DNA from 2 places in the Thauera sp. WH-2 genome. Region 2 is predicted to be linked to the other one. Evidence: predicted binding sites of a transcription regulator. Region 2 holds the regulator's gene; the other holds the start of a gene.
The links. Region 2 encodes sigma-54, which starts transcription at its own class of promoters, with help from an activator protein. Its sites were predicted from a motif close to TGGCACGCTTNCTGCTNA; they were not measured.

Region 1 (5,267 bases), on a different contig from region 2:
TGCCCGCATCGAGGCCGAGCGCGCCGAACGCCAGGCCACCGAAGCCGCCCGCCTCGCCGCGCTGGAGGCCGCGCGCCTCGCTGCCGATGCAGCTTATGAGGAAGAGGCATACGCGGAGGACGGCGAAGGCGAGGGCGGAGGCAGCGACGCCCCCCGCGACGACGAAGACACCCTGCCGGAACACCCGCCGCGCAAGGACTGACTCCCTCCCGACTCAACCCCTCCACCTTTGCCCCCAGGCCCATTGCAAAGATGAGAACCAAGATCCGCAACGCCCGCCGCCTCGTCGTCAAGGTCGGCTCCGCCCTCGTCACCAACAATGGTGCCGGCCTCGACAAGGACGCGCTCGACGCCTGGGCGCGCCAGATCGCCGCGCTGCGCGCCGAAGGCCGCGAAGTGGCGCTGGTGTCCTCGGGCGCGATCGCCGCCGGCATGCAGCGTCTGGGCTGGGCCAAGCGTCCGCATGAGATGAACAAGCTGCAGGCTGCCGCCGCCGTCGGCCAGATGGGCCTGGTCGAAGCCTACGAGAAGGCCTTCACCTGCCACAGCCTGCAGACCGCGCAGATTCTCCTCACCCACGAGGACCTCGCCGACCGCACCCGCTACCTCAACGCCCGCAGCACCCTCACCACCCTGCTGCAGCTCGGCGTGGTGCCGATCATCAACGAGAACGACACCGTAGTCACCGACGAGATCAAGTTCGGTGACAACGACACCCTCGGCGCCCTGGTCGCCAACCTGATCGAAGCGGATGCATTGATCATCCTCACCGACCAGCAAGGCCTGTACACTGCCGACCCACGCCGCGACCCCGCCGCCACGCTCATCCACGAAGGCCGCGCCGAAGACCGCCAGTACGAGGCCATGGCCGGTGGCGCCGGCACCGGCATCAGCCGCGGCGGCATGATCACCAAGATCCGCGCCGCCCAGCGCGCCGCCCGCAGCGGCGCGCACACCTGCATCGCCAGCGGCCGCGAGAGTGACCCGCTGCTGCGCCTGGCCGCGGGCGAGGCGCTGGGCACCCTGCTCTACGCCAGCAGCACGCCACTACAGGCGCGCAAGCAGTGGATCGCGGACCACCTGCAGCTGGCAGGTGACCTCGTCATCGATGATGGCGCCGTCGCCGCGCTCAAGGGCGGCAAGAGCCTGCTCCCGGTCGGCGTCATCGAGGTGCGCGGCGACTTCAAGCGCGGCGCGGCGGTCGCCTGCCGGACCCTCACCGGCGAGGAGGTGGCACGCGGACTGGTGAACTACTCGGCTTCGGAATGCCGCCGTATCGCACGCAAGCCCACCGCCGAGATCGAAAAGCTCCTCGGCTACATCGACGAGCCCGAGCTGATCCACCGCGACAACATGGTGTGAGCCACGCCCTCTTGCCCCGCTCGGAGTGTCGGAATTTTTGACACTCACCCGATTTCGACGCCGAAAATCAGAAACACATACGTCATCAGAGCAATGACCCTCTTGCTTATTGCATCTTTTTTCCCATTCATTTCATAGACTTACGCTTTATATCCAGAAAAGAAAAAAGAAATCGAGCGAGCACAAGAAGACCCTGGCACGCGAAATGCTTTGTCCTTCGCAAGGATTGCACAGGCATCCGTTCCGCGAAGGAGAAGGAAAATGAAAGCGAACACAATCACCAAACGCACGATGAAGCCGGTGGCCATCGCTCTGGTCGCCGCCTTGGGCGCCTTCGCCGGCAGCGCGAGCGCCGCGATGGTGACGCAGTGGTCCTACTCGACCAATGCGGTCTTCGTGGCGGGCTCTGCGACCTGGGATAGCGGTGGCGGCACGACCACCGAACTTGCATCGGAGCTCTCCTGGGGCACGACGGGTGGCAGTTTCACCGGCGGAACGCGCAGCGCGCTGACCATCGGCGACTTCAGCGAGAGCCCGGAAACCCTCACCGGCGGCGGCCCGGCCACCGGCTTGGTCACCACCGACGAAGATGGAACACTTGCGGGCAGCGAAATCGCGAAGGGCATTTCGATCTCGCACTGGAACAATCCACTGAGTTCAACCCTCGCCACCCTCACCGGTGCAACGATCCTGGACACACTCAGCCTGACGCCGGTTCTGCCGAGCGGCGGCCCGACCGAGCCAGGTCCGGATCTGCAGTTCGTGTTCAAGTTCAGCGAAACACCGAACGCAGGCGGTGTTGGCGGGCTCTGCGCCGACGGCACTTCGGCAGCAGCGTACCCGGGTGGCTGTCCCGACCTCTTCGGTTATCAGAACCTGAGCATCGTGAACCAGTTCTTCAACTACGATGGCTTCACGTATTTCGTCAGCGTGCTGTCACTGAACTCGGATGGATCGGTTGACAGCATCGGCATCGGCAACCTGACGAACGGTGAGTGCTCGGCACTCGGCCTGTCCAATGGCTGCTTCGGCTTCCGCACCGCCGAGGGTGGTCGCACCACCGAGCGCTTCGGTTTCGCGATCAGCGCCCGCCCGCTGCCGGTGCCCGAGCCTGGCACGCTTGCACTGCTTGGTATGGGTCTGCTGGGCGTTGGCGCCAGCCTGCGTCGTCGCAAGGCCTCCTGAGGCGCAACCGGGTCGTTCAGACCCGGCGCGCGAGCCAAAAAACGGGCCCAAAATAAGCCGCTCTCCGGAGCGGCTTATTCGTTGCGCCTCACTTCATGTGCAGGCGCGGTCGGATGAAGGCCAGCAGCAGCTTCTGCAGCGGATTGCGATTGCCGAGTGGACGCCAGGTGAAGCGCAGCTTCTGCCGGTAGGCATCGAAGTGCATGCCCCAGGGCGCCGGCCGCAGCGGTCCACGCTTCAACAACACCTTGAGCACCGCCGTCCCCATCACCCCCGCGCATAGATCGCAGGCCATCGCCGTGGACGGCCCGCGCTGCTCGCCAAAGTTCACCGCTTCCGGCGCCGCCAGATAGGTCCGCTGCAGCATCGCCGGCGAGAGCCCCGCCATCAGGCGCGCAAACTGTTCCTGCCGGCTCTGCCCCTCGAGGCAGAAATACTCCTCGAAGCTCATCCCGCCCGGCTTGAAGTACAGCAGCGCCACGCCCATGCCCAGCGGCGCCGCCGTCAGCGCCGGAATGCCCCGCTCCGCACAAGCGCGAAAGAGCATGCGCCGCGCATCCATGGCGAAGAAGTCGATCCCGTCCACATAGACATCCACCCCATTGAGAAAGGCGTCCACGTTGTCCTGGGTGACGCCCGCGGGAAAGGTCCGGATGTCCGCCTCGGGGTTGATGTCCGCCGCCATGCGCGCCAGCACCTCGACCTTGGGCTGATCGAGCGTGGACATGAACGCGCCCGCCTGGCGGTTGAAGTTGTGCACCTCGAAACGATCGAAGTCCGAGATATGAAAGGCGCCGATCCCTAGCCGCGCAAGCGTCAGCAGATGCGCGCCCCCGACCCCGCCCAGGCCAGCGATGGCGATACGAGCGCCGCCGAGCGCAAGCTGCTCAGCAGCCGAGACCCAGCCGATGTTTCGCGAGAAGGCAGAGACGGAACTGAAGCCAGCATTCATTGCAGCACCCGAATGTTGAGTTTCTCGGACGCATTATGCGCATTTGCGCCCGCAGATGCTGAAGTCGCTACGCGCTGAGAGTGTCGGTTTTTTTTACACACCCCCGATCCCACACGATCTTCGCAGAACGAGAAGAACCGAGACGCACACAAATACTCCTTATTTTTCGCGGACTTACGAACCCCTCCCGGGTATGAAATGCCTACTGGCACAGAGTGTGCTTTTACCTTCTCACCATCACCTGGACTCGTTGGAGAGGACAAATGAAAAAGTCACTTCTTGGCGCAGCAGTCGCCCTCGCATTCTCTGCATCTGCCTACGCGGGCCCGTTCTATATCGACTCCGGTTTTGACTTCGGCGGGAATGGTTCGACTCGGACCAGCGAGCTTGCCGAATTGGGCTATTCGGGCACCTTGGCCACTTCGATCTACCTTGGCGATCCGAACACTTCCGGTGTAAATGTATCCGTCATCGACACGAACATTGCATCGATCATGAACAGCTACGGGTTCAACACCGTCGCTGGATCGAATGGTTTCGGTTACGCGGCTCCGGGACAGAGCAACGTCGACACGCTGAACCAGGTCACGGGGACCACCCTGGACACCAACGGGTTCCGCGGCGATCCCAGTGACTGGGGGGTTGGTGGCCGTTTTGGTATCGTCTATGACTACTACCTGCTCGGCGCCGGCAACGTTGTCGACGGTGCTCTGTTCGGCGGCGGCTACTTCGACATCTTCTTCACGGAGGATCCGACTGCAACCGCCAGAACCCAGATCGCCCGACTGAACGTTCTCGGGACGCAGCCTGTTGTCGGCAACCAGTTCAAATACACGATCTTTGGCAACGTCAGCTTTGACTGGACTGAAGACGGTGTGGATGACACAACGTCGGCGTTCCAGCGCAATTTCTTTGTTGATGCAGACAGCAACAAGACCTTCTACGAGCTCTGGCTGGACAACATCGCAGCACCGCTGAACCTCGCCGTGCAGTGGGAACTCGATACCAATATCAATGCTGATGGCACCGCCCCGGCGGATAACCTTGGCGGCGTGCAGGCGGTGGGTTACGGTGACGGTCGAACCTCCTACATGCGGCAGACCACGCTGGACGGCAGCATCGTCTTCAACGTACCCGAGCCCATGTCGCTCGCGCTTATTGGCGCCGGCCTGCTTGGCATCGGCGTGACGCGACGCTTCAAAGCGGCCTGAACGCTGCAGCATACGGGTCCAGAACTGCAGCCTACGGGCTGCAGTTTTTTTTGTCTTCGTCAAATAGAGGATGCATACTGCTGACGCGAGCCGATCTACGCCGCATCGCCTTCGGACGGGGCCTTGAGCTTGTGACCCAACAGCACACATTACGTACTGCCTGGCGCAACATCACCCGCCAGATCCACCGCAGCCGCGCCGCCCTTACGGCAATTGCCTTCGGCGTAGTCGCCATGGTGCTGGCAGCGGGGTTCATCGACTGGAACCTGCGCTTCGGACGCGACAACACGATCGAGTCCCAGCTCGGGCATCTGCAGCTGATGAAGCCCGGCTTTCTGGAGAACGGCCGCGCCGATCCCTACGCCTATCTGCTGCCGCCGCAGGGCGAGGCCGAGCATGCTGCACTGCAGGCGGTGAAGGGCTACCGGTTCACTGCGCCGCGCCTGCTGCTCGCGGGGCTGGCGAGTTCGGGTGAAGTCACGCTGTCCTTCATCGGCGAGGGGGTCGATCCGCAGGCGGAAGCAGGCATGCAATCGGGGCTGCGCTTTCCGCAGGGG
Region 2 (5,267 bases):
GTCGACTCGGTCGCCGCGCTCACGCCCAAGGCCGAGATCGAAGGCGAGATGGGCGACCAGCTCCCCGGCCTGCAGGCCCGCCTGATGTCGCAAGCGCTGCGCAAACTCACCGCAAACATCAAGCGCACCAATACCCTGGTCATCTTCATCAACCAGATCCGCATGAAGATCGGTGTGATGTTCGGCAGCCCGGAGACGACTACCGGCGGCAACGCGCTCAAGTTCTATGCCTCGGTGCGCATGGACATCCGCCGCACCGGTACGATCAAGAAGGGCGACGAAGTGGTCGGGTCCGAGACCCGCGTCAAGGTGGTCAAGAACAAGGTCTCGCCACCATTCAAGGAAGCGCACTTCGACATCCTCTACGGCGAGGGCATCTCACGCGAGGGCGAGATCATCGACCTCGGCGTGGAGCGCAAGATCGTCGACAAGTCCGGCGCCTGGTACGCATACAACGGCGACAAGATCGGCCAGGGCAAGGACAACTCGCGCGAGTTCCTGCGCAACAATCCCGCGCTCGCACGCGAGATCGAGAACAAGGTCCGCGCCGCGGTCGGCCTGCCCGAGATGGCGCCTGCCAGCCCGGCTTCCGCCCCTGCCGAGGCCTGAGCGGAGCCGCGCACATGGGCGAGCCGAGCCTGCGCGAGCGCGCGCTTCGCCACCTCGCCCGCCGCGACCACTCGCGTGCCGAGTTGGCGCGCAAGCTCGCCTCGCATGGCGAGCACGACGAGATCCAGGCCGTGATCGCGCGCATGGGCGAACTCGGCCTGCAGTCCGACAGCCGCTATGCCGAAGTCTTCGTGCGCAGCAAGTCGGCCCGCTTCGGCGAGACACGGCTGCGCAGGGAGCTCACACTGCGCGGAATCGACCGTGATCTGATCGACGCTGCGCTCGCGACCGAGTGCGTAGAATCGGAGCTCGACCGTGCTCGCAGCGTGCTGCGCGGCCGATTTTCCACGCCGCCCACCGAAACCCGTGAATGGGCCCGCCAGGCGCGCTTCCTGCAAACCCGGGGTTTTGCACCCGAACTGATCCGCAAGCTGCTGAAAGAGCCCCACGATGAGTCTGCTTAAGGTCGCCGGACTGCAAAAGCGCTACAAGGCGCGCACCGTGGTGCACGACGTTGGCTTCGAGGTCGGCTCGGGCGAGGTCGTCGGCCTGCTCGGACCCAACGGCGCAGGCAAGACCACCTGCTTCTACATGATCGTCGGCCTCGTGCGCGCGGACGGCGGGCAGATCACCCTGGACGGGAAGGATCTGACCCATCTGCCGATCCACGCCCGCGCACGCCTGGGCCTTTCCTACCTCCCGCAGGAGATGAGCGTCTTCCGCAAGCTCACCGTGGCCGAGAACATCCAGGCGGTGCTCGAGCTGCAGGGGCTGGACAAGCGCAAGGTCGGCGAGCGGCTCGAAGAGCTGCTGATCGAACTCGGCATCCACCACCTGCGCGACAGCACCGCGATCTCGCTGTCGGGCGGCGAGCGCCGCCGCTGCGAGATCGCCCGGGCGCTGGCCACCGATCCGCGCCTGATCCTGCTCGACGAACCCTTCGCCGGCGTGGACCCGATCGCGGTCATCGACATCCAGAAGATCATCCGCTTCCTGAAGGAGCGCGGCATCGGCGTGCTGATCACCGACCACAACGTACGCGAGACGCTCGGTATCTGCGATCGCGCCTACATCATCAGCGAAGGCCGTGTGCTCGCCAGTGGCGCACCGACCGAGATCATCGAGAACGAGCAGGTGCGCCAGGTCTACCTTGGCGAGCACTTCCGGCTCTGACTGCGCGCCCCTGCTCACGCCATGAAGCCCAGCCTCCAGCTCAAGCTCTCGCAGCACCTCACACTGACGCCGCAACTGCAGCAGTCGATCAAGCTGCTGCAGCTATCGACGATCGAGCTGAATCAGGAGATCGAGCGCTTCCTGCTGGAAAACCCGATGCTCGAGCGCGAGGAGGGCGAAGGCGAGTTCCTGCCCGCCGCCGCAAGCACGCCCAGCGAACAATCCCACCAGGAAGCACCGCAGGGCGAAGGCCCCGCCGAATCCGGCAGCGAGGCTCTGCAGCACGAAGGCGGAGAGGGCAGCAGCGAGGATGAGAGCATCGACTGGTCCAGCGTGGGCACCGGGGCCTCCAGCCGCAGCGAGGACGATGAGGACATCGATTATCAAGAGTTTCAGGCCGCCGGCATCTCGCTGCGCGACCACCTCGATCAGCAGATCGCCCTGTCGCCGCTGTCGGATCACGACCGCGCGCTGGTGCGATTCATCGTCGAGGCGCTGGACGATGACGGCTATCTGCACCAGCCGCTTGAGGAACTACTCGAACTGCTGCCGCCCGAATCGGGCATCGAACTCGAAGACCTGAGCATTGCCCTGCACCATGTGCAGAACCTCGAACCAGCGGGCATCGGCGCGCGCTCGCCGCAGGAATGTCTCGCGCTGCAGTTGCGCACACTGCCAGAGTGCGCGACGCGAGCACTCGCCCTCGAGGTCGCCACCAAGCACCTGGAACTGCTCGCCGAACGCAACTTCGCCAAACTGAAGAAGCTCACTGGCTCGGACGACGAAGCGCTGCGCGCGGCGCACGCACTGATCTGCAGCCTCGACCCGCACCCCGGCTCGCGCTATTCCACCAGCGAGACACGCTATGTGCTGCCCGACGTGGTCGTACGCAAGGTGCGCGGGCGCTGGTCGGTCAGTCTCAACCAGGACGCCATGCCGCGCCTGCGCATCAACCGCCTGTACGCCAGCCTGCTGCAGCAGAACCGCGGCCAGGGCGGCGGACTGGGCGGCCAGTTGCAGGAGGCACGCTGGCTGATCCGCAACGTGCAGCAACGCTTCGACACCATCCTCCGCGTTTCCCAGGCCATCGTTGACCAGCAGCGGCAGTTCTTCGATCATGGCCCTGTGGCCATGCGCCCGCTCACGCTGCGGGAGATCGCCGACCAGCTTGAACTGCACGAGTCGACCATTTCGCGCGTGACCACGCAAAAGTACATGGCGACACCGCGCGGCGTGTTCGAGCTCAAGTATTTCTTCGGCAGTCATGTCGCCACCGACACCGGTGGGGCGGCCTCTTCCACGGCGATTCGCGCGCTGATTCGCCAGTTGGTGGAAGCCGAAGACAGCAAGAAACCGCTGTCCGACGCCAAGATTGCCGAGATTCTAGGCCAGCAGGGTATCGTGGTCGCACGGCGCACCATCGCCAAGTATCGCGAATCCCTCAATATCCCGCCGGTCAGCATGCGCAAATCCATCTGACAACCACAGGAGTCACCATGAATCTCAACATCACCGGGCATCATGTCGAAGTTACCCCGGCCATCCGCGACTACGTCACCTCCAAGCTCGATCGCGTCATCCGCCACTTCGACAACGTCACCAGCGTTGCGGTAATCCTCTCCGTCGAGAAGCTCAAGCAGAAGGCCGAAGTGACCCTGCACGTGCGCGGCAAGGACATCTTCGTTGAAAGCGACGATGCCGACCTGTACGCCGCCATCGACTCGATGACCGACAAGCTCGACCGCCAGGTGCAGAAATACAAGCAGAAGATGGCCGAGCACAACCACGAGTCGCTGAAGCACCAGACCCCCGAGGACTGAGCCTTTCGTTACAGCCCCATGACCGGGGCGCGGTTGTGGTTATAATGCGCGCGTTTTGACGACGCCTGCGGCGCCCGCCCCGGAACGACAGTCGCCCCGGCGACCTGGAAGACCGGGGCGTCGTGTTTGCACACCTGCGAATGAGCCTGATATCCCAACTCCTGCCACTTCCCAATGTGGTGGTCGACCTCGACGCCAGCAGCAAGAAGCGCGTCTTCGAGCAGGCCGGCCTGCTTTTCGAGAACAACCAGGGCATCGGTCGCAGCACCGTTTTCGACAGCCTGTTCACCCGCGAACGCCTGGGCTCCACCGGCCTCGGGCAGGGCATCGCGATCCCGCACGGCCGCATCAAGGGCCTCAAGGATGCAGCGGGCGCCTTCCTGCGCCTGGCCACGCCAGTCCAGTTCGATGCGCCGGACGGCCGCCCGGTCAGCATGCTGTTCGTACTGCTCGTGCCCGAACAGGCCAACGAGACACACCTGCAGTTGCTCTCCGAACTTGCGCAGATGTTCAGCGATCGCGCATTCCGCGAAGCGCTGCTGAATGCGCCGGATGCGGCACACATCCACCAGATGTTCATGAACTGGGGCGCCCATGCGGCAGACCAGCCTGACCCGGCTGTATGAGACCCATCGCGACAGTCTCAGCCTGATCCACGTCAGCGGGCCGCTCGAGGCCCGCCTCAGCGTGGGCGAAGAGCGCATCTGGCCGGCTGATCTGGTCGGCCACCTCAATCTGATCCACCCCACCCGACTGCAGGTGCTCGGCAGCGCCGAACTGGCCTGGGCGCAACGCCACTCCAACGAGAAGGTCGCTCACCATCTCAACGAGATCCTGTCGGCGCACCCGCCAGCCATCATCGTCGCCGACGGCTGCGAGGTGCCCAACATCCTGCACGGCATCTGCGAGGCCCACGACGTAGCGCTGTTCACCGCGCGCCACCCTTCGGCGGGCGTGATCGACCAGCTCCGCCTCTATCTCTCGCGCGAGCTCGCCGAGAAGGTCTCGCTCCATGGCGTGTTCATGGATGTGTTGGGGCTCGGCGTGCTGATCACCGGCGACTCGGGGGCCGGCAAATCCGAGCTCGGCCTGGAGCTCATCTCACGCGGCCACGGCCTCGTCGCGGACGACGTGGTCGAATTCTCGCGCATCGCGCCCACTGTACTCGAGGGGCGAAGCCCCGAGATGCTGCAGGATTTCATCGAGGTACGTGGTCTGGGGCTCCTCGACATCCGCACGATCTTCGGCGAGACCGCCTGCCGCCGCAAGATGCGCCTGCGCCTGATTTGCCACCTCGACCGCCGCCAGCCCGGTCCGGGAGATCCGAGCCGTCTTCCGCTACAGCAGGAGACCCAGGACATTCTCGGCGTGAAGATCGCCCGCGTCGTGCTCCCGGTGGCCGCCGGGCGCAACCTCGCCGTGCTGCTCGAAGCTGCGGTTCGCTCCACCATCCTGCGCCTGCGCGGCATCGACTCCACGCAGGAGTTCATCGAGCGCCAGTCGCGCGCGCTCCGAGCGAGTGAGGACGACATCCGGAGCGCCGGGGGCGGATATCCATGAGCGGCTGCGTGGCACAGGCCAACGGTCCGGCTCGCCTTCACGGTCGCCATCACCGTTAGTCGCCAACTCCTCGCGCGTCCATACGCGCAAACGCTTGGGCATACC

Region 1: a site for sigma-54 is predicted at 3,706-3,723, ahead of ACNKW1_RS04155 (PEP-CTERM sorting domain-containing protein). Genes of this name have one in related genera too.

Annotation. Positions count from the first base shown of each region.
Region 1 is NZ_JBLWFG010000001.1:868,261-873,527, forward strand. Features, by position in the region: gene cgtA (Obg family GTPase CgtA) at 1-202, shown strand, start outside; gene proB (glutamate 5-kinase) at 253-1,362, shown strand; gene ACNKW1_RS04145 (THxN family PEP-CTERM protein) at 1,624-2,547, shown strand; gene ACNKW1_RS04150 (ThiF family adenylyltransferase) at 2,636-3,499, opposite strand; gene ACNKW1_RS04155 (PEP-CTERM sorting domain-containing protein) at 3,763-4,710, shown strand; gene ACNKW1_RS04160 (ABC transporter permease) at 4,842-5,267, shown strand, end outside.
Region 2 is NZ_JBLWFG010000003.1:10,788-16,054, forward strand. Features, by position in the region: gene recA (recombinase RecA) at 1-609, shown strand, start outside; gene ACNKW1_RS06595 (regulatory protein RecX) at 624-1,073, shown strand; gene lptB (LPS export ABC transporter ATP-binding protein) at 1,060-1,782, shown strand; gene ACNKW1_RS06605 (RNA polymerase factor sigma-54) at 1,804-3,261, shown strand; gene hpf (ribosome hibernation-promoting factor, HPF/YfiA family) at 3,279-3,602, shown strand; gene ptsN (PTS IIA-like nitrogen regulatory protein PtsN) at 3,743-4,228, shown strand; gene hprK (HPr(Ser) kinase/phosphatase) at 4,197-5,162, shown strand.